Oharaeibacter diazotrophicus: one gene and its partner. The protein of the gene in region 1 interacts with the protein of each later gene in a pairwise test. Links are inferred from orthologs where the notes say so. Each region holds a gene or a part of one and is shown on either strand. Other genes may lie near its edges.

Region 1 (14,565 bases):
TAGGCGCGGCGGCGGGCGGCTTCCTCGTCCTCGCCCCAGAGCTCGGCGTTCCAGTCCTCGTCGACGTGGGCGGCGGCCCAGGCGTCGTCGGCGCCGAGGCGGCCGTCGAGGACGGCGAAGGCGAGGAGGACCGAGCCGGTCAGGGAGGTCGCGGTGTTGAGGCCCGCGAGGACGAAGGGATCCTCGGGCATGGCGTCGCGGACGGCGCGGACGACGGCGCCGTCCTGCTCGACCGGCATCACGCCGGCGACGAGGCGGAAGCGGACGCCGAAGCGCTCCTCCGCCCAGGCGACGACCGGATCCCAGGCCGCGGCTTGGCGCGCGGCGAGGCGCTCGGGGGCCTCGGCGCGGTAGAGCAGCAGGTCGGAACCGGCATAGTGGGCGGTCTCGTCGGCGACGGCGGCGGTCTCGACCGCGACGCCGTCGATCGCCGAGTTGGCGAGCCGGGTCGCCGGCATGGTGGCGGGATCGACGAACTCGCCCTGGGCGCCCCATTCGGCCGCGAGCGCCTCGGCGACGCCGCGGCGCGGCACCACCAGGGCGTTGCGGGCGGGGGTGCGGACCGGCTTGCCGTCGAGCACGACGGCGAAGCCGCCCTCGGCCTCGGCGACGCCGGCCTCGGCGTAGAAGCGCTTCGGCAGGCTCTGGCGGGCGTGGCGGCGCGCGGTCTCGGCGGGGTCCTCGACGCGCGCGCCCTCGGCGGCGGCGTCGGTCAGGATGTCGCGCATCAGGTCTCTCCCGGGCCGATCAGGTCGTCGACGGCGATGGCGACCTCGTCGAAGCGCTCGACGATGCGGTCGGCGCCGGCGGCGGCGAGGTCGGCGCGGTGGTGATAGCCCCAGGTGACGCCGACCGCGCGGGTGCCGGCGGCGAGCGCCATCTCGACGTCGTAGGTGGTGTCACCGATCACGACGGTGCGCCGGGCGTCGGCGCCGACCGCGGCGATGGCGTCGAGCACCATGCCCGGATGCGGCTTCGAGGGCGCGTCGTCGGCGGTGCGGACGACGGCGAAGGCATCGCCGAGCCCGGTGTGGGCGAGGATGGCGTCGACGCCGCGACGCGACTTGCCGGTGACGATGCCGAGCAGCGTGTCCGGCCGGCCGGCGAGCGCCTCGACGGTCTCGCGGGCGCCGGGATAGAGCGGCTCGCGGTGGAGCGTCGAGTTGCGCAGGTCGGCGAACGAGGCCTTGTAGGCCTCGACCAGCGTCTCGACCGAGGCGCCGGGGCGATGTCCGGCGAGGCGGGCGATCGCGATCGGCAGGGACAGGCCGACGATCGACAGGATCTCCTCGCGCGGCGGCGCGGCGAGGCCGGCGCTCTCGAAGGCGCGGGTCATGGAGGAGACGATCATCACCTGGCTGTCGACCAGGGTGCCGTCGCAGTCGAAGAGGACGAGGCGCAAGGGCGGTTCCGGTTGCGGAGGGCGGTCAGCCCCGATGTAGCGGTTCGGGGCGGGAAGGGCAAACCCGGCGAGCGGGGCGGTCCGTCAGCCGTTGCCGCCCTCGATCCAGCGCAGGAACAGGCCGTAGTGGAGGCCGCGGTGGAGGACGCCGCCGTAGTCGCCGAAGCCGGTGCCGGCGGCGTCGGTCGGCCACTCGGCGTCGACGATGCGGCGCATCCGCTCGACGTCGAGGACGCGGCCGGCGAGCGGGGAGCGTTCGAGCGCCGCGACGCCCTCGACGATGCGCTCGCGCTGCAGCGAGAGCCGGTGCAGGAATTCGGCGCACTGGAAGCCGCGCCGGGTCTCGTCGAGCACCGCCGGCGGCAGCCGGTCGGCGAGGACCCGGCGGGCGAGCCAGCGGGTGCGGCCGTCGCGGAGATACTGCTCGTCGGGCAGCGCGAAGCAGAACTCCAGGAGGTCGACGTCCGACAGCGGCGCGTAGGAGGCGACGCCGAACAGCGCCTCGGTCATGTCCGCCGTCGGCGGGTTCGACTGGACGTAGCTCAGCCAGCGCCGGCGGGTGGCGTCGGTGTCGCCGTCGTAGTCGAGGCCGAAGGCGAGGCGGCGCTCGGGGATGCCGTGGGCACGGGCGAAATCCGGATGGATCGGGCTGGAGGTCTCGCCCTCGGGCGGCAGGCCGCCGCGGAAGGCGGACCAGCGGGCCTGCAGCCGAGGCGGCAGCAGCGGCACGATCGCGTGGCGGCGCAGCACCGCGACGGGCGAGCGGCCCTGCATCCGGCCGATCGCCCGCGCCTCGCGCCACAACCGGACCCAGTCGCCGCGCCGCGCCATCGAGGCGAGCCCGCAGAGGCCGTCCCAACTCAGCGTCATGTTGCCGAGGCCGCCGGTGAGAATCGTGCTGGCGCCGAGCGCACGGGCGCGCTCGAACAGCGGAGCGTACCAGCCGACGTTGAGGCTGCCCCGCGTGGGCGCCGCCATCGAGAGGAACAGCCGGACGGGGTTGTCGTCGTAGGCGTGGAGCCCGGCCGACGACACCGCCTCCCAGATCATGTTGGGATGCATCGCGGCGACGGCCGCGGCGAGCGGGCGCTCGTCGCCGATCGCGCCCGGGTGCTCGAAACGGGCGACGCCGTCCGGCGGCGCCACGGTCAGGACGGGGAGGGGCGCGTCGCCGCGAAGCCGCGCCGCCGTGGCGGCGACGGCGCCCGAATCGAAGCCGCCGGAGAGCTGGCAGACGACGGTGCCGGCCCCGCGCAGGCCGCGCGCCACCGCACGGTCGAGCAGGGCGCGGGCCTCCTCGACGTGGTCGTCGTCGCGCCGCCGGGGCAGGCGCCGCGCGAGATCCGGGTGCCAGTAACGATGGAGCCGAAGGCCGCCGTCGACGTCGAAGGCGGCGGCGGTGGCGGCGGGCACCCGGCGCACCGCCGCGTAGGGCGTGGCGTCGGGCTCCGGCGGCACGTCGGAGAAGGTCGCGGCGAGATAGTGTTCGTCGGGGTCGTGCGGCACGCCCGGCAGCGCGAGGAGGGCACGCAGGCTGGACGAGAAGGCGACGCCGCCCTCGACGCGGGCGTGGTAGACCGTGCGCCGGCCGAGGTGGTCGGCGGCGAGCCACAGCCGGGCGGCGCCGGCATCGAAATGCGCCAAGGCGAAATGGCCGCGCCAGCCGGCGATGCCGTCGGGGCCGTGGCGGCGGAATCGGTCGAGGGCGGCGAAGGCGCCGTCGCGCCCCGGGTCACCGTCGCGGTCTGCGGCCTCGTCGGCGTCGACCAGCCGGCCGGCGAAGGCGAAGACGTGGGTGCGGCCGTCGCCACGGGTCGTGCCGGCCGGGCCGACGAGGCGGACGGGCCCGCAGCCGAACGACCGGCCGGGATGCGCGCCGAGACGGCGCAGGAGCGCTTCGGACGGTTCGCGCGACAGGAGGCCGACGAAGCCGGCCTCGGCGCCGCCGAGCGGCGGGCGGCGGTGGGATGGGTTCACGACCGTTGATCCGATGTGGCCGTGACGATCCGGCAACCGGGCACGGGAGCGGTGAACGGGTCCGCGCTCAGGACGCGGTGGCGCACCAGCCGGGGAACGAATCGGACCCGCCGCCGCAGGTGCGGGTCTCGGTGACGGCCTCCAACTCGTAGGCGACGACGTTGGGCTTGCGCCAACGCGGACGCGGCGCGGTCCGCTCGGTGCCGCGGTCGGCGGCAAATGTCGTCTTCACGTCTTCCGACGGCATGAACGTTGCTCCCCCCGGGGACTGTTCGGTACACGAGTCGAGAAATCATCTAGTCCACGGCGCGTCGTGAAATCAACGGCGATCTCGCTCGGGCCGCGGTCCCCGCACAGGCGATTTCGCGGGGGGCGACGCTCGATTCCCTGGTCGGGGCCCGAGCGACGGGCCGGCGGATCCGGCGACGGTTCCGCGCATCGGGCGTTTCGCGCCGGCGCCGCGTCCTGTAGACGTTCGGCCATGTCGTCCCCGTCCGATCCCCGCACCGACCGGTCGTCCGAACCGGCCGCCGTCGACCGGCCCTGCATCGTGCTGGCGCACCCGCGCACCGGTTCTTCCCTGCTGATGCAGACGCTGGCGCTGCTGGGGATGCCGTGGATCGGACGGGTCCGCCGCGACGACCTCGGCGAAGACGCCAATCCCAGGGGCTATTACGAGGATCCCGAGGTGCTTGCGCGTGGGCTGACCGTGGGCGAGGTCGCCCGGGTCGGGCCGGTCGACGGGCGGGCGGTCAAGATCGGCCTCGCCAACATGACGGCGCCGGGCCGGATCGGGCAGTGGCGCGCGTGGGAGGCCGGCGGGGCGCGGATCCTGGTGCCGTTCCGCCATCCGCTGGAGAGCGCGGTGTCGCAGCGCGCCTTCACGCCTCGGATGGCGGAACCGCGCGCGCTGTTCGAGGCGGTGACCGCCTTCCTCTACGGCCATGCCCGCGACCATGCGGCGCTGGCGAGCATCCTGACCCGGGAGGTGCCGGCGCTGGCGGAGCGGACGACGCCGATCGCCTACACCCGCCATCTCGAGGATCCCGCGGGCTTCGTCGAGGACGTCCGCCGCCACGCCGGGCTGCCGGCGGATCCGGCGCGGCAGGCGGCGGCGGTCGCCAACGTCGAGGCCGCGCTGCATCGGGTCGAGGCCGCGGCGCTGCCGGACGAGCAGCGGGAATGGTACGAGCGCTCGCCGGCGCGGGCGGTCCACGAGCGGCTGTGCGCCGATGCCCGGCCCTGGGACGGGATCGCGGCGGCGGCGGCCGCCGGCGCGCTCAGGGCGTCCGGCGGATGAAGTGGCCGAAGGCGCGCGGGCCCTTGCCGACGGGGATCTCGTCGACGACCGCGAGGCTCGCCGGGTCGACCGAGAAGAAGACGTCGTCACCCCAGGCGGCGACCCAGACCTTGCCGGAGGCGTCGTCGCCGAGGATGCCCTCGGGGAAGGACGGCGTGTCGATCCTGCCGATCGGGGCGAAGCTGGCGGCGTCGAACACGGTGAGCGTGTCGGCGTGCTGGTCGGTGACGAAGCCGCGGCCGCCGACGAGGGCGACGCCGTAGGGCGTCTCGCCGGTGGGGATTCGGGTGATCTCCCGGCCGGCGGCGAGGTCGACCACCGAGACGTCGTTGGACATAACGTTGGCAGTGAAGGCGTGGCGGCCGTCCGGCGACAGCGTCACGGCGAAGGGGTGCGTGCCGACCGCGATCGTACCGGTACGGGTGGCCGAGGCGACGTCGATCACCGAGAGGCGGTCGTCGTCGCGGTCGCAGACGTAGAGCGTGCGCCCGTCCGCGGTGACGGCGAGGCCGGCCGGGGCGGTGCCGACGGGCACGCGGGCGCGGATCGTCCGCGTCTCGGCGTCGATCAGCAGCACGGCGTTGCCGAACCAGTCGGCGAGGAACACGGTGCGCGAATCGGGCGAGACCACGATGCCGACCGGTCCGCCACCGACGTCGATCCGGGCGACGACGGTACGGGTCGCCGGGTCGATCACCGAGAGGGCCTTGCCCTCGGGGCTCGAGACGTAGACGGCGCGGCCGTCGGGCGCGACGGCGACGCCCGCGGGCTTGCCGCCGACCGGGATGGTGGCGACGACGCGCGCACTGGCGAGATCGACGACGGAGACGTCGTCGCTCTGCTGGTTGGTGACGAAGGCCTCGTCGGCGCGGGCCGGGGCGGCCGCGAACGCGAGGACCAGGGCGACGAGCGCCGCCCCGGTGCGCCGGCGCATCAGCTGCCGCCTTCGATCTTCTTCTTCATGCCGGCGAGGCCGGTGTTGTAGAGGTCGGTGATCGCCTTGACCGCGGCCTCGTCGGAGAGGTCGGCCGGCGGATCGTTGTTCGGATAGCCGCGGTAGAACGCGCCCCACCACGTGATGGTGGACTTGCCGCCGCCGGCGTCCTTGACGGTCAGGCGCGAGGAATAGTTGGTGACCGGCAGCGCCTTGATGTTGTCGGCTTCCATCCGGTACATCATCATCATCTTGCCGGCGTCGAACTTCTCGATGCGCTCCTTGATCACCTCGCCGTTAGCCAGGGTGATGGTGCGCTCGGCGCCGACGTCGTTGCCGGTCGCCTCGAGCTTGGTCACCACCGGCAGCCACGACATGTCGCCGAAGTTGGACACGACCGCCCAGGTCTTGTCGGCCGGCGCGGCGACCTCGGTGGTGATCTCGACCTTCTGGCGGGTCGGGCCGTGCGCCGACGCGACGACGGGCGTGAACGCGACCGCGACGGCGATCGACGCGGCGAAAAGGCTCTTCATGTGGTCGTTCCTCCGGACGGCGGTGGCCGGCGCCTCACATAACGCCGTCCCCGCTTCGGCGGGAAGTATTTCCGGGCGCTCGTGGCGAAGCAATGGCGAAGCGCACCCGACACGACGTCGCACCCGCATGGCGGGCGGCGCGGGCGGCGGTCGAAAGTCCCCGCGCCGCGGGGACTTGGCGGTCGCCGTCGGACCGGGCGCCGGCCGGGCGCGACCGAAGGTCGGAGCCGGCGGGCGCTCAGTCCTCGGGGAAGGCCGGGTCGGCGCGGTCGTCGCCGTCGGCCTCGAAGCCGAGCAGGTTCCACGACTGCAGCATGTGCGGCGGCAGCGGCGCGGTGACGTCGATCACGCCGGTGCCGGCGGGGTGGGGAATGGTGAGGCGGCGGGCGAGCAGGTGCAGCCGGTTCTGGATGCCGCCCGGCACTTCCCAGTTTTCGATGTCGAAGTAGCGCGGGTCGCCGATGATCGGATGGCCGATCGCCTGGCAGTGGACGCGGAGCTGGTGGGTGCGCCCGGTGGTCGGCTTCATGGTGAGCCAGGACATCCGGCCGCCGGCGTGGTCGACGATCGAGTAGTAGGTGAGGGCGTGCTGGGCGTCCTTGTCGCCGTGCTTGGCGACGACCATCATGTCGCCGTCGGGCGCGGTCGTCTTGCGCAGGTAGGTCGAGATCCGGCCCTGCGCCGGCTTCGGCATGCCGTAGACCAGCGCCCAGTAGATCTTGCGGGCCGAGCGGGTCTGGAAGGTGCGCGCCAGCGTCGCCGCGGCGAGGCGGGTGCGCGCGACCAGGAGGCAGCCGGCGGTCTCGCGGTCGAGGCGGTGGACGAGGCGCGGCTTGACGCCCTTCTTGTCGCGGAAGGCCTCGAGCATGCCGTCGATGTGGCGCGTCATGCCGGAGCCGCCCTGGACGGCGAGGCCGGCCGGCTTGTTGAAGACGAAGACGTGCTCGTCCTCGTAGAGCGTGATCGAGCGCAGGTACTCGGCCTCGTTGGCCGAGGCGACCTGCTTCGGCCGAGCCGTCGGCGCGCCGGTGCCGTCGATGGCGAAGGAGGACGTCGAGGTCGCGGCCTGATCGCCGTATTGCAGCGGCGGCACGCGGACCTGCTGGCCGGCGGCGAGGCGGGTCGAGGTCTGCACCCGGCCGCCGTCGACGCGGATCTGGCCGGAGCGGATCAGCTTCTGCAGGTGGCCGAAGCCGAGGCCGGGGTAGTGCTCCTTGAACCAGCGGTCGAGGCGCATGCCGGCCTCGTCCTTGGCGACGGCGACCATGTCGACGCGCGGGCCGGCGGCGGAGTTCGGATCGGTGTTCATGCGAGGGTCCTGACCAGGGCGAGGCCGGCGGCGAGGGCGCCGAGCGAGACGACGAGCGAGGCGACGACGTAGCCGGCGGCCGCGAAGACGGCGCCGCGCTCCCACAGCACCACCGTGTCGAGCGAGAAGGAGGAGAAGGTGGTGAAGCCGCCGAGCACGCCGACGGCGAAGAACAGGCGCAGCGCCGTCGAGCCGTCGAACTTCAGCGCGAGCAGGCCGACGAAGAGCCCCATCGCGAAGGAGCCGACGACGTTGACCGTGAGCGTGCCCCAGGGGAAGTCGAGCCCGAACATCCGCCCGGCCGTGACCGAGACGATGTAGCGGGCCATCGAGCCGAGGGCGCCGCCGACGGCGACCAGGAGGAGATCGGTGGGATTCATGGAAAGACCGTAGCGGAGCGGGCGCGCGCGGCAAAGGCCGCTCGCCGCATGCCGCGCCCGGGCGGGCACCCGGGCGAGCGCCGCTCGTTAGCAGGCCGGGCCGCCGTTGTCATGCGCGAGCGCACCGGCTCGCGCCCGGGGCGGCACCGTCGTGAATCGCCGGGCGGCCGGTCCGACGGGTGAGGGCTTGCCCCTAGGATCGTCCGCTTACGACCAACCACCTAGTGAAAACGCCGGCGCGGCATGATTTCCCCGGGTTTTCGGAGACCCCAGCTAAGCGTTTTCGCACATTTCAGTTTTTCTTTCGCCAACCCCAAGAAAAAGCGTCGCGGCTGAACCGGTTTAGCTTTTTCTTCAAACGGTTTAGCGGAGTCGGGGCCTATTTCTCCCGCACTGCGGCAGGGGTATTGTCCCTTCATCGGACGCGGCGGTGACGAACCGGCGCTCCACGGTCGAAAAGCCCGGTTCCGGGCGGCTCGACCAGAGAAATCCAAAGTTTGCGCTCGGGCGGTCCGGCCCCTTCCTCCTCCTCCCCGGACCCCGGACCGACACGAGCCGAAACGGTGCCCTTCCTCCCGGGCACCGAGAGACCGGGAAGCCGCTCCCTCCTCCCTCCCGCGGCGACCCGGACCAGAAGCGAGCGCGCCGTGCCGCCCTCCCTCCGGGCACGGCGCGCTCTACACCCGGAGCCTTCGACCATGATGACCCGACTCCTCTCCGCCGCCGCCGCCCTCTCCCTCACCGCCGCGGCCGTCGCCTTCGCCCCCGTCTCCGCCGACGCGATCGGCACCGGCGTCTACAAGCCGCTCGAGGGCTTCGCCCAGAGCTTCGGCACCAAGCACCTGATCGGCTACTTCAAGGCCGACGAGGGCACCTGCGCCATGACGCTGGTGATCGCCGACCAGGTCGATCCCGACCTCGCCCCCGGCACCGGCACCCAGGTTCGCTTCGCCCTGCCGGCCGGCAACAACGCCACGCTCGACAGCGGCGACGGCGGTGCGGTCTCGATCTCCTGCGCCGGCTCGGCCGACCGCGTGTCGGTGCTGACGTCCGGCGGCGCCTGACCGCCCATCCCGCACGCATCCCTCGGATCTTCGCCGCGGCGGACCGGACCTCCGGCCCGCCGTTCGCGTTCCGGCGCCGCCCGAGCGGCGCCGGAACGAAACCGCCCGCCGGGCGGTTTCCACCGCGGCCGGCGCGCGCGACTTGCGGTCCGGCGCGCGATCTTCTATTCGGTCGCCCCGTCGGTCGAAGCGACGTCCGTCGACGTCCGGCCGCCAACCGGTTCGGCATGAGCGAAAACACCGCGAAGCAACCCGAAACCGCGGCCGGCGGGCCGACCCCGGCGCCCGGCGGGCACGATTCCCACGGCGGCCACGGCAAGAGCAGCCTGTTCGCGATGGCGCTCGGTTCGGTCGGCGTCGTCTACGGCGACATCGGCACCAGCCCGCTCTACGCCTTCCGCGAGGCCCTGGCCCACACCGCCAAGGACGGCCTGACGCGTCTCGAGGTCACCGGCGTCGTCTCGCTGCTGATCTGGGCGCTGACGCTCGTCGTGACGCTGAAATACGTCGTCTTCGTGATGCAGGCGGACAACCGCGGCGAGGGCGGCACGCTGTCGCTGGTGGCGCTCGCCAAGTCGGCGATCGGCGGCCGGTCGGCGGCGGTGTTCGTCATCGGCGTGCTCGGTGCCGCCATGTTCTTCGGCGACGCGGTGATCACGCCGGCGATCTCGGTGCTGTCCGCGGTCGAGGGCCTGAAGCTGATCACGCCGGCCTTCGATCAGGCGGTGGTGCCGATCACCATCGTGATCCTGATCGTGCTGTTCGCGGTGCAGAGCTTCGGCACCGGCCGCGTCGCGGCGCTGTTCGGGCCGATCACGGCCTTCTGGTTCCTGTGCATGGCGGTGTCCGGCGCCGTCCACGTCAGCGACGACCCGGCGATCCTGATGGCGCTCAACCCGCTGTCGGCGGTCGAGTTCGTCATCGAGCACCGCTTCATGGCGCTGATCGTGATCGGCTCGGTGTTCCTCGCCGTCACCGGCGCCGAGGCGCTCTACGCCGACATGGGCCACTTCGGCCGCCCGCCGATCCGTCTCGCGTGGTTCGTGCTGGTGTTCCCGTCGCTGACGCTGAACTACCTCGGCCAGGGCGCGCTGGTGCTCGCCCATCCCGACGCGATGGAGAACCCGTTCTTCCTGCTGGTGCCCGAGAGCCTCCGGCTGCCCTACGTGATCCTGGCGACCGTCGCCACCGTGATCGCCAGTCAGGCGGTGATCACCGGCGCCTTCTCGCTGACCCAGCAGGCGGTCCAACTCGGCCTGCTGCCGCGGCTCGAGAGCCGCCACACCTCGGAAACCCAGGCCGGCCAGATCTACCTGCCGCGGGTCAACTGGGTGCTGCTCGCCGGCGTCCTCGCCCTCGTGGTGTTCTTCCGCTCCTCGACCGCGCTCGCCAACGCCTACGGCATCTCGGTGACCGGCGAGATGGTGATGAGCTCGCTGCTCGCCTTCGTGGTGGTGTGGAAGGCGTGGCGCTGGCCGCTCGGCCTCGCCGTCGCGGTGGTGGCGCCGTTCCTGTCGCTGGAGCTGATCTTCCTCAGCGCCAACCTCCTGAAGGTGCTCGACGGCGGCTGGATGCCGATCACGTTGGCGGCCTGCGTCTCGATCACCATGTGGACCTGGGTGCGCGGCACCCGGATCGTCTACGAGAAGAGCCACCGCGAGAGCGTGCCGCTCGCCGACCTCGTCAAGATGCTGGCGCGCTCGCACCCGGTGCGCGTGCCCGGCACCGCGGTGTTCCTGACCTCGGACCCCGAGATCGCACCGAGCGCGCTGATGCACAACCTCAAGCACAACACGGTGTTGCACACCAAGAACGTGGTCCTCACGGTCAAGGTGTCGACGGCGCCGCGCGTGGCCGAGGAGCAGCGCATCCGCATCGAGCCGCTCAACGACGACTTCACCAAGGTGACGCTGACCTTCGGCTACATGGAACAGCCGAACGTGCCGAAGGCGCTGGCGCTCGGCCGCAAGCAGGGCCTGAAGTTCGACATCATGTCGACGTCCTTCTTCCTGAACCGCCGCTCGTTCAAGGCCAGCCCGCAGTCCGGCATGCCGCTCTGGCAGGACCGACTGTTCATCGCGCTGACCCGCATGGCTGCCAACGCCACCGACTTCTACCGCATCCCGTCCAACCGCGTGGTCGAGCTCGGCCAGCAGTTCACGGTCTGAAGGGCGACCGGCCGGGGCCGGTCGCCGCCGCGGCGGGGCTTCGCGGTCAACCGCGACCGGGGACCTGCAGCTCGACGCGGTAGCCGGGCGCGTTGTGGGGGTGGCGCTCGTCGACGAAGATGGTGCGGTCGTTCTTGGCCATCAGCACGTCGAAGAAGGGCGCGAAGCGTTCGTCGGGAATCCCGAAGGCGGCCTGGACGCGGCCGATCAGTTCCTGCTCCTCCGGCTCGGCTTCGCCATCCGACATGGCGCTGTCGACGAGGTTGAGCAGGATCGACATCCGCTGGGCGTCGGTCAGCAGCGGGGTCGCCTCGGCGAGGAACTGGTCGATGGGCTTGGTTCGCGCGATCCGGACCGCCTGGTCGAGCAGGGCCTGGTTGTTGGCACCGACGCCGATGCCGTTGCCGGTCTTGGCGCCGCCGAGGACGCTGAGCAGGTGGCCGATCTCCTCGTTGTCCATCTCGCCGTCGGCCCCCATCACGTAGATCAGGCAGGTGGCGAAGGCGAGGTGCGGGGTCATCTTCTGACCTTGGTCGGACCGGAAGCGGTCGAACAGGCCCATGTCGTCACTCCTTGGCTGGCGGCGGACCGGGATCGGGCCGCACCGGCCATATGGGAATCCACGTAGGCGGGCGGAAGGGGTGTCCGAGCGTCGGCGCGGGCTCGGCGTCGGCGCGTCATCGGCGGACGACGCGACCGGCAGCGCCCCCTTGCCTTCGCGGCCGGGCTCTGCGACATCCCTCGCGCCATGCTGACCATCTCCGACCTCACCTACCGCATCGGCGGACGCGTCCTGATCGACAAGGCCTCCGTCGTCGTCGACGACGGCATGAAGGTCGGTCTCGTCGGCCGCAACGGCACCGGCAAGACCACGCTGTTCAACCTGATCGACGGCGACCTCTCGGCCGAGAGCGGCTCGATCGAATTGAAGAAGGCGGCGCGGATCGGCCGGGTGGCGCAGGAGGCGCCGGGCTCGGAGATCTCGCTGATCGACTTCGTGCTCGCCGCCGACACCGAGCGCACCGCGCTGATGGCCGAGGCGGAGACGGCGTCCGACCCGCACCGCATCGCCGAGATCCAGATCCGCCTCGCCGACATCGAGGCGCACTCGGCCGAGGCGCGGGCGGCGACGATCCTGTCCGGCCTCGGCTTCGACGCGGTCGACCAGCGCCGACCCTGCGCCGATTTCTCCGGCGGCTGGCGGATGCGCGTGGCGCTCGCGGCCGTGCTGTTCATGCGGCCGGACCTCCTGCTCCTCGACGAGCCGACCAACTACCTCGACCTCGAGGGCACGCTCTGGCTCACCACCTACGTGCAGCGCTATCCCTACACGGTGATCCTGATCAGCCACGACCGCGACCTGCTCGACGTCGCCGTCGACCACGTCTGCCACCTCGACCAGGGCCGGCTGACGCTGTGGAAGGGCGGCTACACCTCGTTCGCGCGCCAGCGCCGCGAGAAGCTGATGCTGCAGGAGAAGATGCGCGAGAAGCTGGAGGCGCGGCGCAAGCACCTCCAGGCCTTCGTCGACCGCTTCAAGGCCAAGGCCTCGAAGGCGCGGCAGGCGCAGTCGCGCGTCAAGATGCTTGAGAAGATGGAGACCATCGAGGCGGTGGTGGAGACCGAGGTCCAGCCGATCGTCTTCCCCGACCCGAAGTCGCGGCTCGCCCCGCCGATCATCACCTTCGACAAGGTGGCGCTCGGCTACGACCCGGCCCGGCCGGTGCTCTCCAACCTGACGCTGCGCATCGACGACGACGACCGCATCGCCCTCCTCGGCAAGAACGGCAACGGCAAGTCGACCTTCGCCAAGGCGATCGCCGGCCGGCTCGAACCGTTCGGCGGCGGCGTGACGCGGGCGACCAAGCTGTCGATCGCCTATTTCGCCCAGCACCAGCTCGACGAGCTGATCCCGTCCGAGAGCGCCTTCGACCACGTCAAGCGGCTGATGCCCGGCGAGCCCGACGCCAAGGTGCGCTCGCGCGTCGCCCAGATGGGGCTCGAGACGTCGAAGATGGACACGCCCGCCCGCGAGCTCTCGGGCGGCGAGAAGGCGCGGCTGCTGCTCGGCCTCGCCACCTTCCACGGGCCGAATCTCCTGATCCTCGACGAGCCGACCAACCACCTCGACATCGACAGCCGCGAGAGCCTGATCCAGGCGCTCAACGCCTTCGAGGGCGCGGTGATCCTGGTCAGCCACGACCGCCACCTCGTCGAGGCCACCGCCGACCGGCTCTGGCTGGTCGCCGACGGCCGGGTGACGCCCTACGACGGCGACATGGACGACTACAAGCGCCTCGTCCTCTCCGGTCCGGACGAGCGCGCCGGCGCGGCGAAGGCCGACGCCAAGCCGACCGCCGTCGACCGCCGCCGCCTCGCCGCCGAGCGCCGCGCCCAACTGGCGCCGCTGCGCAAGAAGATCCAGGCGGTGGAGGCGCGGATCGAGGCGCTGAAGAAGGACCTCGCCAAGCTCGACGCCACGCTGGCCGACCCGGCGCTGTTCGCCAAGGATCCGGCCAGGGGCGCCAAGCTCTCCAAGGACCGCGCCGACTGCGCCCGCGCCATCGACGCGGCGGAGGAGCAGTGGCTGGAACTGTCGGGGGAATACGAGGCGGCGGAAGCCGAGGCGGGGTAGGGGGCGTCCGGGGCGCCGCCCTTGCCCTGTCCCCCGATTCGCGCGAGTCTCGACCGGACGCTCTCCTGCCGCGGAGGCCCGCGATGGCCATCGGCTCGCTGCCGCCGGTGATCGGCGACATGCCCGTGAACCCGGGCCACGCCGGGCGTCGTCCGCTGGCGGGTGAGATCCCCGTCTTCGGGCGCATCGAGGAGGCGGTGGCGTTCGCGCCCGCTACAGCCGGCACGGTCCCACGGACGACCGTGCTCGAAGCGGCGGTCGCCGCCGCGCTCGGACGTCAGGACGGGCTCGCGCCCGTGTTCGCCGCCGCCTCGACGCTCAATGCCGCCCCCGACCTGCCGGCGACGCTGCGCGACGCCCTCGGCGTGCTCGCGGGCTTCGCGCTCGGCTCGGCGTCACCGCCGACGGCCGGCGACGTCGCCGCCGCGCTGGCGCGGTCCGGGCTGTTCCACGAGGCGGGCGCGCATCCGGGATCGCCGCCCCCCGCCGATCTCAAGACCGCGCTCGCCCTGGTCGGCCGCGCCCTCGCCGACTGGCTCGGCCCGGGGAAGCCGACGCCGTCGGATCCCGCCGTCGCGGCGGCGGTCGCGCTGGTGGCGGGCGCCCGGCCGGCCCCGCCGCGGCGCGGCGGTCGGCCCGCCGGCCAGCGCGAGGCCGAGGCGCCGGACCTGCCGCCGCGCGCGCTCGCCGCCCATCTCCTCGACGCCGCCGAGCGCGCCGCCGGCCGCATCCTCCTGCACCAGGCCGCCTCGATCGGCGGCGACGACGCCGCGCCCGGCACCGACGACGACGCTCCGCGCGGCCTCGTTTTCGAGATCCCGATCGCCGGCCCCGCCGGCGTCTCGGTCGCCGAGGTCCGGATC
Region 2 (15,166 bases), on another replicon or contig:
ATCTTCCGCAAGGGCTCGGTCGGCATCGTGTCGCGCTCCGGCACGCTGACCTACGAGGCGGTGTTCCAGACCTCGAACGAGGGCCTCGGCCAGACCACGGCCGTCGGCATCGGCGGCGACCCGGTCAAGGGCACCGAGTTCATCGACGTCCTGGAGATGTTCCTCGCCGACCCCGACACCCACTCGATCGTCATGATCGGCGAGATCGGCGGCTCGGCCGAGGAGGACGCGGCGCAGTTCATCGCCGACGAGGCCAAGCGCGGCCGCAAGAAGCCGATGGTCGGCTTCATCGCCGGCCGCACGGCGCCTCCGGGCCGCCGCATGGGCCACGCCGGCGCGATCATCTCGGGCGGCAAGGGCGGCGCCGAGGACAAGATCGCCGCGATGGAGGCCGCGGGCATCCGCGTCTCGCCGTCGCCGGCGCGCCTCGGCAAGACGCTGGTCGAGGTCCTGAAGGGCTGATCCGGCCGCCGCGGGGGCTCGCCCCGGCGCGGCGCCGACACCATCTGACGAACCGGGCCGGCGCGGGAGCGAGATCCCGCGCCGGCCGTTCCCCCGAGGAGGCGGCGACGAACGCCGCCCCGCACCTGAAGGACGGGGCCCGCGGTCCCGGTGGCGGCATGGCACGGCAAGACGAGAACGACGCTTTTGCGCTGACCTCTTTCCTCTATGGCGGCAACGCGGCCTACATCGAGGACCTCTACGCCCGCTACGAGAAGGATCCCGCCACCGTCGACGCGGAGTGGCGCACCTTCTTCGCCGCCCTCGGCGACCAGAAGGTCGAGGTCGAGAAGAACGCCAAGGGCGCGCCCTGGAAGCGGCCGGACTGGCCGATCGTCCCCAACGGCGAACTCGTCGCCGCCCTCGACGGCAACTGGGGCGAGACCGCCAAGAAGGTCGAGAAGAAGATCGAGGCCAAGGTCGCCGAGAAGGGCGCCGCCGTCAGCCCCGAGCAGGTCCAGCAGGCCACGCGCGATTCCGTGCGCGCCATCATGATGATCCGCGCCTACCGCATGCGCGGCCACCTCTACGCCAACCTCGACCCGCTCGGCATCGCCAAGAAGGGCGACCACGAGGAACTGCACCCGGCCTCCTACGGCTTCGGCGAGGCCGACCTCGACCGCAAGATCTTCATCGACAACGTGCTCGGCCTCGAGTTCGCGACCGTGCGCGAGATGGTCGAGATCCTGCGCCGCACCTATTGCGGCACGCTGGCGGTCGAGTTCATGCACATCTCCTCGCCCGAGGAGAAGGCCTGGATCCAGGAGCGCATCGAGGGTCCGGACAAGCAGGTCGCCTTCACCCGCGAGGGCAAGCGCGCCATCCTCAACAAGCTGGTCGAGGCCGAGGGCTTCGAGAAGTTCCTCGACGTCAAGTACACCGGCACCAAGCGCTTCGGCCTCGACGGCGGCGAATCGCTGATCCCGGCGCTCGAGCAGATCATCAAGCGCGGCGGCAACCTCGGCATCCGCGAGATCGTGCTCGGCATGGCCCACCGCGGCCGCCTCAACGTGCTGACCCAGGTGATGGGCAAGCCGCACCGGGCGCTGTTCCACGAGTTCAAGGGCGGCTCCTACGCCCCCGACGACGTCGAGGGTTCCGGCGACGTCAAGTACCACCTCGGCGCCTCGTCGGACCGCGAGTTCGACGGCAACAAGGTCCACCTCAGCCTGACGCCGAACCCCTCGCACCTCGAGATCGTCAACCCGGTCGTGCTCGGCAAGGTCCGCGCCAAGCAGGACCAGATGGCGACCGTGTTCGAGGGCGACATCATCCCGCTGCGCGAGCGCACCAAGGTGCTGCCGCTGCTCCTCCACGGCGACGCCGCCTTCGCCGGCCAGGGCGTGGTGGCCGAGTGCTTCGGCCTGTCCCAGCTGCGCGGCCACCGCACCGCCGGCTCGATCCACTTCATCATCAACAACCAGATCGGCTTCACGACCAACCCGCATTTCTCGCGGTCGTCACCCTATCCGTCCGACGTCGCCAAGATGATCGAGGCGCCGATCTTCCACTGCAACGGCGACGACCCCGAGGCCGTCGTCTACGCCGCCAAGATCGCGGTCGAGTTCCGGCAGAAGTTCCACAAGCCGGTCGTCGTCGACATGATCTGCTACCGCCGCTTCGGCCACAACGAGGGCGACGAGCCGGCGTTCACGCAGCCGATCATGTACAAGAAGATCCGCGGCATGCGGACGACGCTGCAGATCTACGCCGAGAAGCTGGTGTCCGAGGGCGTCGTCACCGCCGACGAGGTCGAGGGCTGGAAGAACGAGTTCCGCGCCCGGCTCGACGGCGAGTTCGACACCGGCCAAGCCTACAAGCCCAACAAGGCCGACTGGCTCGACGGCGCCTGGGCCGGCCTCAAGGTCGCGGACAGTTTCGACGAGCAGCGCCGCGGCCACTCCGGCGTCAACATGGACACGCTGAAGGACATCGGCCGCAAGCTCACCACCATCCCCGAGGGCTTCCGCGTCCACCGCACCATCCAGCGCTTCATCGACGCCCGCGCCAAGGCGATCGAGACCGGCGAGGGCATCGACTGGGCCACCGGCGAGGCGCTCGCCTTCGGCTCGCTCGCCCTCGGCGGGCACAAGATCCGCCTGTCGGGCCAGGACTGCGAGCGCGGCACCTTCAGCCAGCGCCACTCGGTGCTCTACGACCAGGAGACCGAGGAGCGCTACATCCCGCTCGCCAACCTGTCGCCGACCCAGGCCCGCTTCGAGGTCATCAACTCGATGCTGTCCGAGGAGGCCGTGCTCGGCTTCGAATACGGCTACTCGCTGGCCCGCCCGAACGCGCTCACCCTGTGGGAGGCCCAGTTCGGCGACTTCGCCAACGGCGCCCAGGTGGTGTTCGACCAGTTCATCTCCGGCGGCGAGCGCAAGTGGCTGCGCATGTCCGGCCTCGTCTGCCTGCTGCCGCACGGCTACGAGGGCCAGGGTCCCGAGCATTCCTCGGCCCGCCTCGAGCGCTGGCTGCAGCTCTGCGCCGAGGACAACATGCAGGTCGCCAACTGCACCACCCCGGCCAACTACTTCCACATCCTGCGCCGGCAGCTGACACGCGACTTCCGCAAGCCGCTGATCCTGATGACGCCGAAGTCGCTGCTGCGCCACAAGCGGGCGGTGTCGAAGCTCGTCGAGTTCGGCCCCGAGACCTCGTTCCACCGCCTGCTCTGGGACGACGCCCAGTCGGCGCCGGAGACGCTCACGGTCAAGCTGAAGCCGGACGCCGAGATCCGCCGCGTCGTGATGTGCTCGGGCAAGGTCTACTTCGACCTGCTCGAGGAGCGCGAGAAGCGCGGCGTCGACGACGTCTACCTGCTGCGCGTCGAGCAGCTCTACCCGTTCCCGGCCAAGGCGCTGGTGGGCGAGCTCGGCCGCTTCCCGCAGGCCGATATGGTCTGGTGCCAGGAAGAGCCCAAGAACATGGGCTCCTGGACCTTCGCCGAGCCCTATCTCGAGTGGGTGCTGAAGCAGATCGGCGCCAAGCACGGCCGTCCGCGCTACGTCGGCCGCGCCCCGGCCGCCGCCACCGCCACCGGCCTGATGTCCAAGCACCTCGCCCAGCTCGCCGCCTTCCTCGACGAGGCCCTCGGCGAGTGAGCCCTCGCGGCCGGAGCGCGCCCGACGCGGCGAGCGCTCCGGCCGCCCCTTCCCGACGAACATCCTTCCGTATCTTTCGAGAGACCGCACGTCATGGCGATTGAGATCCGCGTTCCGACCCTCGGCGAATCCGTGACCGAGGCGACCATCGGCCGGTGGTTCAAGAAGGCGGGCGAGGCCGTGAAGGCCGACGAGCCGGTCGTCGAGCTCGAGACCGACAAGGTCACCATCGAGGTTCCCGCCCCCGCCTCCGGCACGCTCGCCGAGATCCTGGTCGCCGCCGGCGAGACCGTCGGCGTCGGCGCCCTGCTCGGCAGCCTCTCCGACGGCGGCGCCGCCGCGGCCGCCCCCGCCGCCCCGGCTCCGGCCGCCGCCCCCGCCGCGCCGGCCGCCGCCGCCGCGCCCGCGCCGGCCGCGACGGCGATGCCGCCGGCGCCGTCCGCGGCCAAGCTGATGGCCGAGACCGGCGTCGCCGTCGACGCCGGCTCCGGCAAGCGCGGCCAGGTGCTGAAGGAGGACGTCCTGAAGGCGATCGCCGGCGCCGCCGCCGCTCCGGCCCCGGTGGCCGCCGCCGCACCGGCGCCGCGTCCGGCCGCCCCGGCCGACGACGCCGCCCGCGAGGAGCGGGTGCGCATGACCAAGCTGCGCCAGACCATCGCGCGCCGCCTCAAGGACGCGCAGAATTCCGCGGCCATGCTGACCACCTTCAACGAGGTGGACATGACCAACGTGATGGCTCTGCGCAACGCCTACAAGGACCTCTTCGAGAAGAAGCACGGCGTCAAGCTCGGCTTCATGGGCTTCTTCGTGAAGGCCTGCATCCAGGCGCTCAAGGAGATCCCGGCGGTCAACGCCGAGATCGACGGCCAGGACATCATCTACAAGAACTACTACCACGTCGGCGTCGCCGTGGGCACCGAGAAGGGCCTCGTGGTCCCGGTGGTGCGCGACGCCGACCAGATGTCGATCTCGGCGGTCGAGAAGAAGATCGGCGAGTTCGGCAAGCGCGCCCGCGACGGCCAGCTCAAGATCGAGGAGATGCAGGGCGGCACCTTCACGATCTCCAACGGCGGCGTCTACGGCTCGCTGATGTCGACGCCGATCCTGAACGCGCCGCAGTCGGGCATCCTCGGCATGCACAAGATCCAGGAGCGGCCGATGGTCGTCGGCGGCAAGATCGAGATCCGGCCGATGATGTATCTCGCGCTCTCCTACGACCACCGCATCGTCGACGGCAAGGAGGCGGTGACCTTCCTCGTCCGCGTCAAGGAGAGCCTCGAGGATCCGCAGCGCCTGGTGCTGGACCTCTGAGGACGAGCGAGCGATGAGCGACCGCGTCCTCGTCGTCACCGGCGGCAGCCGGGGCATCGGCCGGGCGACCGCGCTCGCGGCCGCCGCCGACGGCTTCGACGTGGTGTTCTCATACGTCTCCGACGCCGGCGCCGCGGAGAGCCTCGTCGCCGAGATCGGCGCGGCCGGCGGCCGCGCGGTCGCGGTCAGGGCCGACGTCGGCGTCGAGGCCGACGTCCTCGCCCTGTTCGCCGCCGCCGACGCCGTCGGCCGGGTCGCCGGCCTCGTCAACAACGCCGGCGTGGTCGACCGCGCCGCCCGCGTCGACGAGATGACCGTCGCCCGGCTCGAGCGGATGTTCCGGATCAACGTGATCGGCAGCGTCGTCGCCGCGCGCGAGGCGGTGCGGCGGATGTCGACCCGCCACGGCGGCCGCGGCGGCGCGATCGTCAACCTGTCCTCGGCCGCCGCCCTGCTCGGCGCGCCCGGCCAGTACGTCGACTACGCCGCCGCCAAGGGGGCGATCGACAGCTTCACCGTCGGCCTCGCCCGTGAGGTCGCCGCCGAGGGCGTCCGCGTCAACGCGGTCCGCCCCGGCATCATCGACACCGACATCCACGCCTCCGGCGGCATCCCCGACCGGGCCGAGGCCATGCGCGGCGCGATCCCGATGGGCCGGGCCGGCACGGCGGCGGAATGCGCCGCCGCCGTCCTCTGGCTGCTGTCGGACGCCGCATCCTATACGACAGGATCGATTGTCACCGTCTCGGGCGGGCGCTAGGCCTCCCCGCCATCACCAGACATCGCTGCCCGCGCGAGCCGGGCCAGCGCGCGAAGGAAGCCCGACCCCATGTCCTACGACCTCATCGTCATCGGCACCGGCCCCGGCGGCTACGTCTGCGCCATCCGCGCCGCCCAGCTCGGCCTGAAGGTCGCCGTCGTCGAGAAGCGCGGCGTCCACGGCGGCACCTGCCTCAACGTCGGCTGCATCCCCTCGAAGGCGCTGCTGCACGCCTCCGAGCTGTTCGCCGAGGCCGGCCATTCCTTCGCCAAGCTCGGCATCGACGTCGGCACCCCGAAGCTCGACCTTTCCGCGATGATGGGCCACAAGGACGCGACGGTGAAGTCGAACGTCCAGGGCATCGACTATCTCTTCAAGAAGAACAAGATCGACGCCCACCTCGGCGCCGGCCGGATCGTCGCGCCGGGCCGGGTCGAGGTCGCCATGAACGACGGCTCGGGCGTGAAGACGCTGGAGGCCAAGGCGATCGTGATCGCCACCGGCTCCGACGTCGCCTCGCTGCCGGGCATCGTCATCGACGAGAAGACCGTCGTGTCCTCCACCGGCGCGATCGCGCTGCCGGCGGTGCCGGGCAAGCTGGTGGTGATCGGCGCCGGCGTGATCGGCCTCGAGCTCGGCTCGGTGTGGTCGCGCCTCGGCGCCTCGGTCACCGTCGTCGAGTATCTCGACCGCATCCTGCCGGGCATGGACGGCGAGGTCGCCAAGCAGTTCCAGCGCATGCTGGAGAAGCAGGGCTTCGCCTTCAAGCTCGGCCGCAAGGTCACCGCCGTCACGCCGGTCGAGGGCGGCGCCACTACCGTGACCTTCGAGCCCGCCGCCGGCGGTGCCGCCGAGACGCTGGAGGCCGACGTCGTGCTGGTCGCCGTCGGCCGCCGGCCCTACACCGACGGCCTCGGCCTCGACGAGGTCGGCGTCGCGCGCGATCCTCGCGGCCGCGTCGTCACCGACGCCCACTACCGCACGTCGGTCGCCGGCATCTACGCCATCGGCGACGTCATCGTCGGGCCGATGCTCGCCCACAAGGCCGAGGACGAGGGCGTCGCGCTCGCCGAGATTCTCGCCGGTCAGGCCGGCCACGTGAACTACGACGTCATCCCGGGCGTGGTCTACACCATGCCGGAGGTCGCCGCCGTCGGCCGCACCGAGGAGGACCTGAAGGCCGCGGGTATCGAGTACCGCGTCGGCAAGTTCCCCTTCACCGCCAACGGCCGCGCCAAGGCCAACCTGTCCACCGACGGCTTCGTCAAGGTGCTCGCCGACGCCGCCACCGACCGCGTGCTCGGCGCCCACATCGTCGGCGCCGGCGCCGGCGAGATGATCCACGAGATCGCGGTGCTGATGGAGTTCGGCGGCTCGTCGGAGGACCTCGCGCGCACCTGCCACGCCCACCCGACCCTGTCGGAGGCGGTCAAGGAGGCGGCACTCGCCGTCGACAAGCGCCCGATCCACATCTGAGGCCCGCCTCGTAAAGTCCCGGCGCGCCGGGACTTTACGAAGTCTCGGCCTTACGGCCGGCGCGCGCCGGGCGCTCCCCGCACGCAATGCTCCGACCACGGCCGGGAACGCCGCGCGCTCGGTACGAGACCTCGCCCGGGGTCCCGACTGCCGGCATTCCCGGCGATTCTGCCGTCCGGACATCCACGGATACGAATCCGTTCCAATTTTCTCGAATTGCCCTCGGATTTGGAGAAACGGCGCAAGGAACCGGTGAGGTTTGGCCGACAAGCTGGTCCCGAACCGAAGGACCGGACATGCCGACGACGCCTCCCGCCTCCCGCCTCGCCTGGCTCGACCACGTCCGCGCCGCCGGCATCCTGCTCGTGGTCGCCGGGCACGCGATCCGCTCGCTCGACCGCAGCGGCCTGCCGACCGCCGACTGGCTCGTCGCGCTCGACGACGCGATCTACTCCTTCCACATGCCGCTGTTCTTCATGCTGGCCGGCATGACCCAGGGTCTCGGCCGCCGCAAGGGCGTCGCCGCCGCGCTGCAGGCGCTGTTCTGGGGCATCGTCCTGCCCTATCTGATCTGGTCGTCGGTCTGGGTCGCGCTCAAGACCGGCTTCGCCGACGCGGTCAACGCTCCCGTCACCGGCTCGCCCTTCGCCATCCTGTGGCAGCCGATCGACCATTTCTGGTTCCTCTACACCCTCGCCATCCTGCGCATCGTCTGGATCGGCGTCGAGGCGACCGGCAGCGCCCTGGCGCGCCGGCTGGCGATCCTGGTCCCGCTCGTGGCCGCCTTCGTCGGCCTGCCCGCCGCCGGCGGCCCGGTGGTCGACACCTACCTGTTCTTCTGGGCCGCCTTCTACGGCGTCGGCGTCGTCGCCGTGCACGAGGCGCCCGAGATCCGCGGCCGCGCCCTCGTCCTCCTGACGCTCGTGGCCGAGGTGGTCTGGCTCGGCGCCATGGTGCTCGATCCCGCCGCGGTCGACGCGGACTTCGGCCCGGTCCGCACCCTGATCGCCTTCGCCGGCGTCTTCACCCTGATCGGCACGGTGCTGATCTGCGCCCCCGGCGGGCTTGCCGGCCGCCTCGCCGGCTTCGTCGGCGAGGCCTCGCTGGCGATCTTCCTGACCCACACCCTGTTCGGCGCCGTCGCTCGGCTCGCCTTGGAGCGCCTCGGCCTGCTGTCGCCCGGCACGCTGCTCGTCGCCGCGATCGTCGCCGGCGTCGTCGGGCCGACGCTCGCCTATGCCGCGGTGCTCCGGGCCGACGCCGCCCTCGGCCGCCCGTTGGCGCGCTGGATCGGCTTCGGCACCCAGCGCCGCTCGCACTATTTCGACCTCGGACGACCGGCACGCGCCGCCGGCGGCGCGGTCAGCCTCGACGGTCGAGCAGGGTGAACAGCCCGACGCCGCCGACCACCATCGCCGTCCCCACCACGTCGGCGACGGTGACGGTCTCGCCGAGCACCAGCACCGCCAGGATCAGCGTCGCCACCGGGCTCAGTGTCCCGATCACCGCGTTGGCCTGGGCCGAGATCCGCGACAGCGCCGCGTTCATCAGGTAGGTCGGCAGCACGGTCGCGCCGATCGCGATCGCCAGCGCCGCCTGGAACACCGGCGCGGACACGGCGAGGTCGGACAGCGGGCGCGTCGCGACGAACTGCAGCCCGGTGCCGAGCGCCGCCCCGCTCATCGCCACCGAGGTGAACAGCGGTGCGCCGAGCCGGCCGATCACCGGCTTGGCCAGCAGCTGGTAGAGCGCGAAGGCCACCGCCGACGACAGCACCCACGCGACACCGACCGCCACCGCCGCGCCCTGGTCGCCGACGTCGGTCAGGAAGATCAGCGCGAGGCCGGCGTAGCTGACGGCGAAGGCGCCGAGCGAGGCGCGCCGGAACGGCAGGCCGAACAGCGCCGCGCCGAACAGCACCACGAACAGCGGATAGGTGAACAGGATCAGTCGCTCGAACTGCGGCGACAGCGTCTCGAGGCCCTTGAAGTCGGTGTAGCTGGCGAACCAGTAGCCGACGAGGCCGACCCCGATCGCCTTCAGGAGGTCGCCGACCGCCGGCGCCGCGGCGCCGCGCCGGCGCGCGCGCGCGTAGGTGACCAACCCGATCGTGACGAACACCGGCGCCGACAGCGCCATCCGCAGCGTCAGCAGCGTGATCGCGTCGACCGAGCCGCCGTAGGCGAGCTTGATCAGCACGCCCTTGGCCGAGAACAGGATCGCGCCCGCGGCGGCGAGCAGGTAGCCGGCGAGCGGCACGGCCGGCCGCGGCACGGCGGTGGCGGAGGGAGCGGACATCGGGCGGAATCCTCGGCTGGCGCCCCCCGGCTCGGCACCCGGGGTCCGGGGGCGGGAGCCTCCGGGCCGGGTAGCACGCCCGGCCGCGCCGCCGCAAGCCGGGCCGCGGCCGGCGGTCGCCGCTTCACGCGATTGCGATGGATCAAGGCCGGAAACGTCGAGGAAACATATGCTCGGAAGCGTCGGAGCTCGCCTGCCGGCGAAATCCAACGACAAGAAACCATCCCCCGCGCCGGCCGACGACGTCCCGGAGCGGCCGGTCCTCGTGGCTCGTCGCCCGGACCGGCCGCCGTCGGGGTTTCGTGACGTCGCGGCCCACAGGCGGCTCCGAGGAGGTCCGACCGCCGGTCTTGCCGTCGCGCGCGAGGAGCACCCGACGGCGCACCGGCCGAAGGACCGCGATGCCGCATCGGCCCGATCGCTCGGCACGGTGCGGGACCGGTACCACAGGAGGAAACCCATGCGTCCGTTCGCTTCGCTTCCGCTCGCCGCCGCCCTGGCGCTCGCGCTCGCCGCCCCCGCCACCGCCGCCTGCAACACCGCCAGACTGGCGGGCTCGTGGTCGATCACGGCGGGCCTGTTCAACTGCGTCGCGACCGTCGGTGCCGACGGCAGCTTCCCGGCCGCCAAGTGCGAGGGCGCGACCCTGCCGGGCTCGTCCGCGGCGCTCACCGCCGTCACCCCGATCGGCCCGGTGACGCTCGGCACGCTCGCCATCGACACCGCCGGCACGCTCTCGGGCAAGCTGGCGCTGAGTTCGGTGTGCAAGCTCACCGGCAACTTCGTCTTCACCGACACCAAGGGCGGCCGGACCGGCATGACCGTGCGCGGCCGCACCGACGACCAGGTCAACATGTTCGCCGCGACCGCGGTCAACCGGACCGTCGGCAAGGAGGTCCTGATGAGCTTCGGCGGCTATCGCAACTGACACCGGGCTCGCGACGTTCCGACCTCGAGTCGGAGCGTTGTGGGCGAGGTGCGCCGGATGGACGCCGGCCGGATGGCCGAAACCGCGCAAAGTCCCGGCGAGTCGGGGCTTTGCGAAACCGGTATGGGACCGGGCCCGGCGGCCCGATCCCCGCGCACCCGCGTCACGCGCGCGGGTGCGCCTCGGCCCAGGCCTTCATCAGGCGGTCGGCGTCGACGGCGGTGTACATCTGGGTGGTGCCGAGGCTGGCGTGGCCGAGCAACTCCTGGATCGTGCGCAAGTCGCCGCCGGCGCCGAGCAGATGGGTGGCGAAGGAGTGCCTGAGCGCGTGCGGCGTCGCCGAGGCCGGCAGGCCGAGGGCACCGCGCAGCCGCTCCATGGCGCGCTGCACCACCCGCGCGGCCAGCGGCCCGCCCTTCTCGCCGACGAACAGCGGCCCGTCCTCGGCCGGCGTCCAGGGACAGGCCGCGACGTAGTCGGCCACCGCCGCCGCCACCTTCGGCAGCACCGGCACGACCCGCGTCCGCCCGCCCTTGCCGGTGACGCGGATGGCGCCGGCGTCGATCGCGGCGCGGTCGGCCCGCGTCAGCCCGAGCGCCTCGGAGATGCGCAGGCCCGAGCCGTAGAGCAGCGCCAGCACCGCGGCGTCGCGCGCGGCGACCCAGGCGTCGGAGGCGAGCTGGCGCTCCGGCGCCACCACCGCCAGCGCGTCGGCGACCGGCAGCGGCCGCGGCAGCCGCCGCGCCAGCTTCGGCGTCCGCACCGCCGCGGCGGCGGCGCTGGAGCCGAGCCCTTCCCGTTCGAGATGACGGATCAGCGAGCGCACCCCGGCCATGCCGCGCCCAAGCGTCGCCGCACCCGCGCCGTCGCGGCGGCGGTCGGCCAGGAAGGCGCGGAAGTCGGACGGCGCGAGGCCGACGACGGCGGGAACGCCCGGCGGCTCGCCGAGATGGCCTGTGAGGAAGCGGCAGAACTGCTCGACGTCGCGGCCGTAGGCCTCGACGGTCTTCGGCGACATCCGCCGCACCGCCGCGAGTCCCGTCCGCCAGCCCGCGACGGCGTCGGCGAGGTCGGGCGCCATCACGACCAGGAAGGCGGGGTCCGGCGACATCGGGGGCGGCTCCGGCGAAGGTTCGTCTCGGTCCGACCCTGCCCCCTCCGGCTGAACGATTCCTGAATGCCGGGTTCGGACCGGGTTCAGCGCGGGCGGCCTATCCATGGTCCCACGACGCCGGCTCCCCGGCGCCCGCTTCGCCCCGGTTCCCGGCGCGGAGCACCGCCAGGCGCCGGCCGGAAGGCCGCCATCGACTCGAGAGGAGATCCGGTCATGATCGACGTCCGCAGCCTGCGTACCGGCGTGATCGCCGTCGCGGCGCTCGCCGCCACCGTCCTGCCGGCCGCGGCCGACGGCTTCAGCTTCGGCTTCCGCTTCGGCGATCCCGAGCCGCGCTGGGGCTGGCGCGCGCCGCCGCCCCCGCCGCCGGTCTACTACCGCGGCGGCTGGCGCAACGACCCGCCGCCGATGGTCCGGGTCTGCCGTCCCGGCTGGGTCACCCGCAAGTTCCGCGACGACTGGGGCCGTGTCTACAAGGTCGTCCGTGTCCGCGAGCAGCAGTGCCGCTGGGTGCCGCGCTGACGCCGGCCCCCGGCCGGCCGAAGGGGCACCGGGGCGCGGGAAGCCCTCCCGCTCCCCGGCGGGCCGGCCTGAGCGGGCGCCGCCCGCAGGGCCGAAATCCCGCACGCGACCCGACAGATCCGGTCGCGTGCGGAACCGGTGTCACTCCTTGTCGGCGCTGTCGGCGTTGAGCAGGCCGTAGCGCTCCTCGCCGATCTTGTCGAGCAGGGCGATCTGGGTTTCGAGGAAGTCGGTGTGGCCTTCCTCGTCCTTCAAGAGTTCCTCGAACAGCTGCATCGAGACGTAGTCGCCCTCTTCGTGGCAGATCTCGCGGGAGCGGCTGTAGGACTTCACCGCCTCGAGTTCGCCGGCGAGGTCGGCCTCGAGAATTTCGCGCAGCGTCTGCCCGATCCGGAGCGGCGCCAGCGTCTGCAGGTTCGGGTGACCTTCCAGGAAGATGATGCGCGCGATCAGCTTGTCGGCGTGCTGCATCTCCTCGATCGACTCGCGGCGCTCCTTGGCGGCGAGCTTGGTGAAGCCCATGTCCTCGAGCAGCCGGTAGTGCAGCCAATACTGGTTGACCGCACCGAGCTCCAGGAACAGCGCCTGGTTCAGCCGTTCGATCACCTTCTCGTTGCCACGCATCTCCACCTCCATCCGCCGTCGCCGGCACGAGCCGTCCAGGGGCCCTCGCCCCCCTTCGCCGAACCAACGGCGACGGCGGTCGATCCGTTCCGGCCCCGATACCGACAGAGCTTACGCGGCGGAGCGGTCGCGATCCACCGCGTCGACGGTTTCCTCCACCAGCGTCCCGCCGTATTCGGCGGCGGCGGCGCGGATCACGGAGATCGCGTTCGGGAAGCAGCCGCAGCAGCGCCCGCGCCGGCCGAGCGTCATGTAGACGAGGCCGGGGGTGAGCAGCCGGTGGGGATCGGCGGAGAGCAGGTCGAAGACCGCGCGGCGAATGTCGCGATCGGTGATGACGTTGCAGTGGCAGACGATCATGAGGTCCGGACCCGCTGACGACGGCACGACGGCCGGGCGGCCGCGCCATGCGACCGGCCCGCATATAGTTGATGATTAGACTCCGGTTTTAAAGCCGTCAATCCGGACGTGCCACGACGACCGGTCCCCGTATCCGGGGCCCGAACACGTCGACCACCTCGAGCCCGCCGCCGCGGTTCCAGGTGTGCAGGCCGAGCAGCGGCGCGGCCGGGCGCACCCGGCGCACCACGGTCTGCGCCGGGCGGGCGCCGAGGTCGTCCATGGCGGCGAAGGCGAGCGCGCCGCCGTAGCGTTCCGAGCTGTCCTGCACCGGGCGGACGACCCGTCCGCCGACGTGGAAGGGCGCACCGGCCGGCCGGGCCGTGCGGACGTCGACCAGGAACGGGCCGTCGCCGCAGCGCCGCCACGGGCCGCGCAGCGCCGGGGCGCGCCAGAGTTCGACCGCGTCCCAGGTCGAGCACCAGCGCGCCCGGCCGTTGGCGAACATCGCCCATCCCTCGCCGTCGCGCATCGGCGAGGCGTCCGAGAGGTCGCAGCCGGAGATCAGGACCGTGTCGAGTTCCCAGCGGCCGGGAAAGTCGATGCAACGCCACAGTTCCACCGTGCCGCGTCCCGAGGTCTCCGGCACCATGTAGAGCGTGCCGTCCTCTTCCAGCAGGTAGGGATAGGAGAGGTGGCAGTCGAGTTCGAGCACCGGCCGGAGCGCGCCCGGCGTGCCGTCGGCGGCGATCTCGACCGACGAGATCACGCCCTTGCCGGTGGAAAACGGCAGTTCCTCCACGAACACCACGCGCCGGCCGTCGCGCGCCGCCGGGAACGGGTCGGCGAGAAAGCGGGCGCCGTCGTCGGGGATCAACCGAAAAGGGCGCCCGGCGAGGTCCGGGATCCCGTCGGAACCGTCGTCGGGGCGGACGCCGACGTGCCATTCCGGCTTCAGCCGCAGCATCCGCCCGAGCCGCCGGGTCGCGACGTTGGCGATCGAGGCCGCCATGAACCCGGCCGCCGATCCGGCGCGGACCGCCGGCCCGGGCGTGGCGACCGGCCCGAGGTCGATCGCCTCCGCCGGCCGTCCCGCCGCGACCTGCCGCGCCGCGCGCGCCACCAGGTCGATCGCCCGGCCGTAGATGTTGGAAAGGCCGGCGACGAACACCGAGCGGTTCTCCACCGCCACCGCCCAGGCCACCAGCCGCCGGCGCTCGGTGCCGTCCTCGAGGTCGAGCGTCAGCACCGGCGTCGTGCCCGCGGTCATCGCCGCGGCGGCGCCGAGGTCGACCGGCAGGCCGTCGCAGCGCAGCACCAGCCGCCGCCCGGTCGCCGGACCGGCCGCGAGGTCGATCGCCAGCCGTCCGGCCGCGACCGCGGCCTCGCCGGCGGGCGGCGCGGGGTCGGGCAGCGCCGGATGCCCCGGGCGCACGCCGCGCACCAGCCGCTCGAGCTCGATCAGCAGCCGCACCGGCGTCGGCAGCGGCGGCGCGGCGACGCGCACCACCTGCACCGCTTCGCCCGTCGCCGCCGCCACGGCGTCCACCGCGGCCCGGTGCCAGACCATGGCCGCAGGGGACGGCAACACGAGCGCGAACGACATGGATCCTCCGGTGGCCGGCCAACGGCACGGACTATGGCGATTTCGCGGCCGGGTTCAACCGCTTCGTCCGACAAGTTCCGCGCGAGGCCGGCGCCGGCCTCACTCCGCGCGGTCGGAATCGATCCGGCCGCGCCGCTGCAGCAGCGCCACCACCAGCCACCACGCCGCCGCCCAGGCGAAGCCGACGGCCCAGCCGGCCAGCACGTCGGTCGGCCAGTGGACGCCGAGATAGACCCGGCTCGCCCCGACGATCAGCACGATGGCGACCGCGGTGCCCATGGCGAAGGCCTTGAGCCGGCGCTCCGGCAGCACGCGCATCAGGAGCGCGCCGAGGGTGAGATAGGCGATCGCGGTCATGGTGGCGTGGCCGCTCGGAAAACTCGTGGTGTAGACGTCGACCACGTGTGGCACGAGGTCGGGCCGCGGCCGGTCGAACCACTGCTTCAGCGCCGTCGACAGCAGCGTGCCGCCGCCGATCGACAGCACGGTCAGCCCCGCCGCGCCCTTGCGCCCGGTCAGGAGCAGGAAGGCGACCGCGACCGTGGTGATCAGGCCGATCACGGCGAAGCCGCCGAGGGTGGTG

The links.
Region 2: the proteins of EDD54_RS16615 (region 1) and EDD54_RS21070 interact in binary tests that used the Escherichia coli proteins (3 or more experiments, as listed by UniProt). The link is inferred for Oharaeibacter diazotrophicus from one-to-one orthologs.

The regions. Positions count from the first base shown.
Region 1 is NZ_SNXY01000009.1:337,882-352,446, reverse strand. What follows is about bases 11,345-14,258. They hold EDD54_RS16615 (ABC-F family ATP-binding cassette domain-containing protein), read left to right. Parts: upstream 11,345-11,815; coding sequence 11,816-13,702; downstream 13,703-14,258. Other genes in these bases: fliK (flagellar hook-length control protein FliK), read left to right, coding at 13,786-14,258; EDD54_RS16620 (tellurite resistance TerB family protein), read right to left, coding at 11,345-11,629. Outside these bases: EDD54_RS16670 (ATP12 family chaperone protein), read right to left, coding at 1-728; EDD54_RS16665 (HAD-IA family hydrolase), read right to left, coding at 728-1,402; EDD54_RS16660 (asparagine synthase-related protein), read right to left, coding at 1,487-3,379; EDD54_RS23070 (hypothetical protein), read right to left, coding at 3,447-3,626; EDD54_RS16655 (sulfotransferase family protein), read left to right, coding at 3,861-4,679; EDD54_RS16650 (YVTN family beta-propeller repeat protein), read right to left, coding at 4,660-5,613; EDD54_RS16645 (SRPBCC family protein), read right to left, coding at 5,613-6,146; EDD54_RS16640 (RluA family pseudouridine synthase), read right to left, coding at 6,385-7,455; fluoride efflux transporter CrcB, read right to left, coding at 7,452-7,835; EDD54_RS16630 (hypothetical protein), read left to right, coding at 8,534-8,899; EDD54_RS16625 (potassium transporter Kup), read left to right, coding at 9,127-11,067; more of EDD54_RS16620, read right to left, coding at 11,114-11,344; more of fliK, read left to right, coding at 14,259-14,565. UniProt on the Escherichia coli protein: Genetic data indicate it may be involved in ribosome assembly or function.
Region 2 is NZ_SNXY01000011.1:160,690-175,855, reverse strand. Bases 291-3,805 are described here. They hold EDD54_RS21070 (2-oxoglutarate dehydrogenase E1 component), read left to right. Parts: upstream 291-620; coding sequence 621-3,605; downstream 3,606-3,805. Other genes in these bases: odhB (2-oxoglutarate dehydrogenase complex dihydrolipoyllysine-residue succinyltransferase), read left to right, coding at 3,699-3,805; sucD (succinate--CoA ligase subunit alpha), read left to right, coding at 291-462. Outside these bases: more of sucD, read left to right, coding at 1-290; more of odhB, read left to right, coding at 3,806-4,916; EDD54_RS23290 (SDR family oxidoreductase), read left to right, coding at 4,930-5,676; lpdA (dihydrolipoyl dehydrogenase), read left to right, coding at 5,746-7,152; EDD54_RS21050 (acyltransferase family protein), read left to right, coding at 7,449-8,540; EDD54_RS21045 (DMT family transporter), read right to left, coding at 8,515-9,450; EDD54_RS21040 (hypothetical protein), read left to right, coding at 9,911-10,378; EDD54_RS21035 (tyrosine recombinase XerC), read right to left, coding at 10,542-11,489; EDD54_RS21030 (hypothetical protein), read left to right, coding at 11,706-12,014; bfr (bacterioferritin), read right to left, coding at 12,156-12,638; EDD54_RS21020 ((2Fe-2S)-binding protein), read right to left, coding at 12,750-12,998; EDD54_RS21015 (glucosamine inositolphosphorylceramide transferase family protein), read right to left, coding at 13,096-14,583; EDD54_RS21010 (phosphatase PAP2 family protein), read right to left, coding at 14,683-15,166. UniProt on the Escherichia coli protein: E1 component of the 2-oxoglutarate dehydrogenase (OGDH) complex which catalyzes the decarboxylation of 2-oxoglutarate, the first step in the conversion of 2-oxoglutarate to succinyl-CoA and CO(2).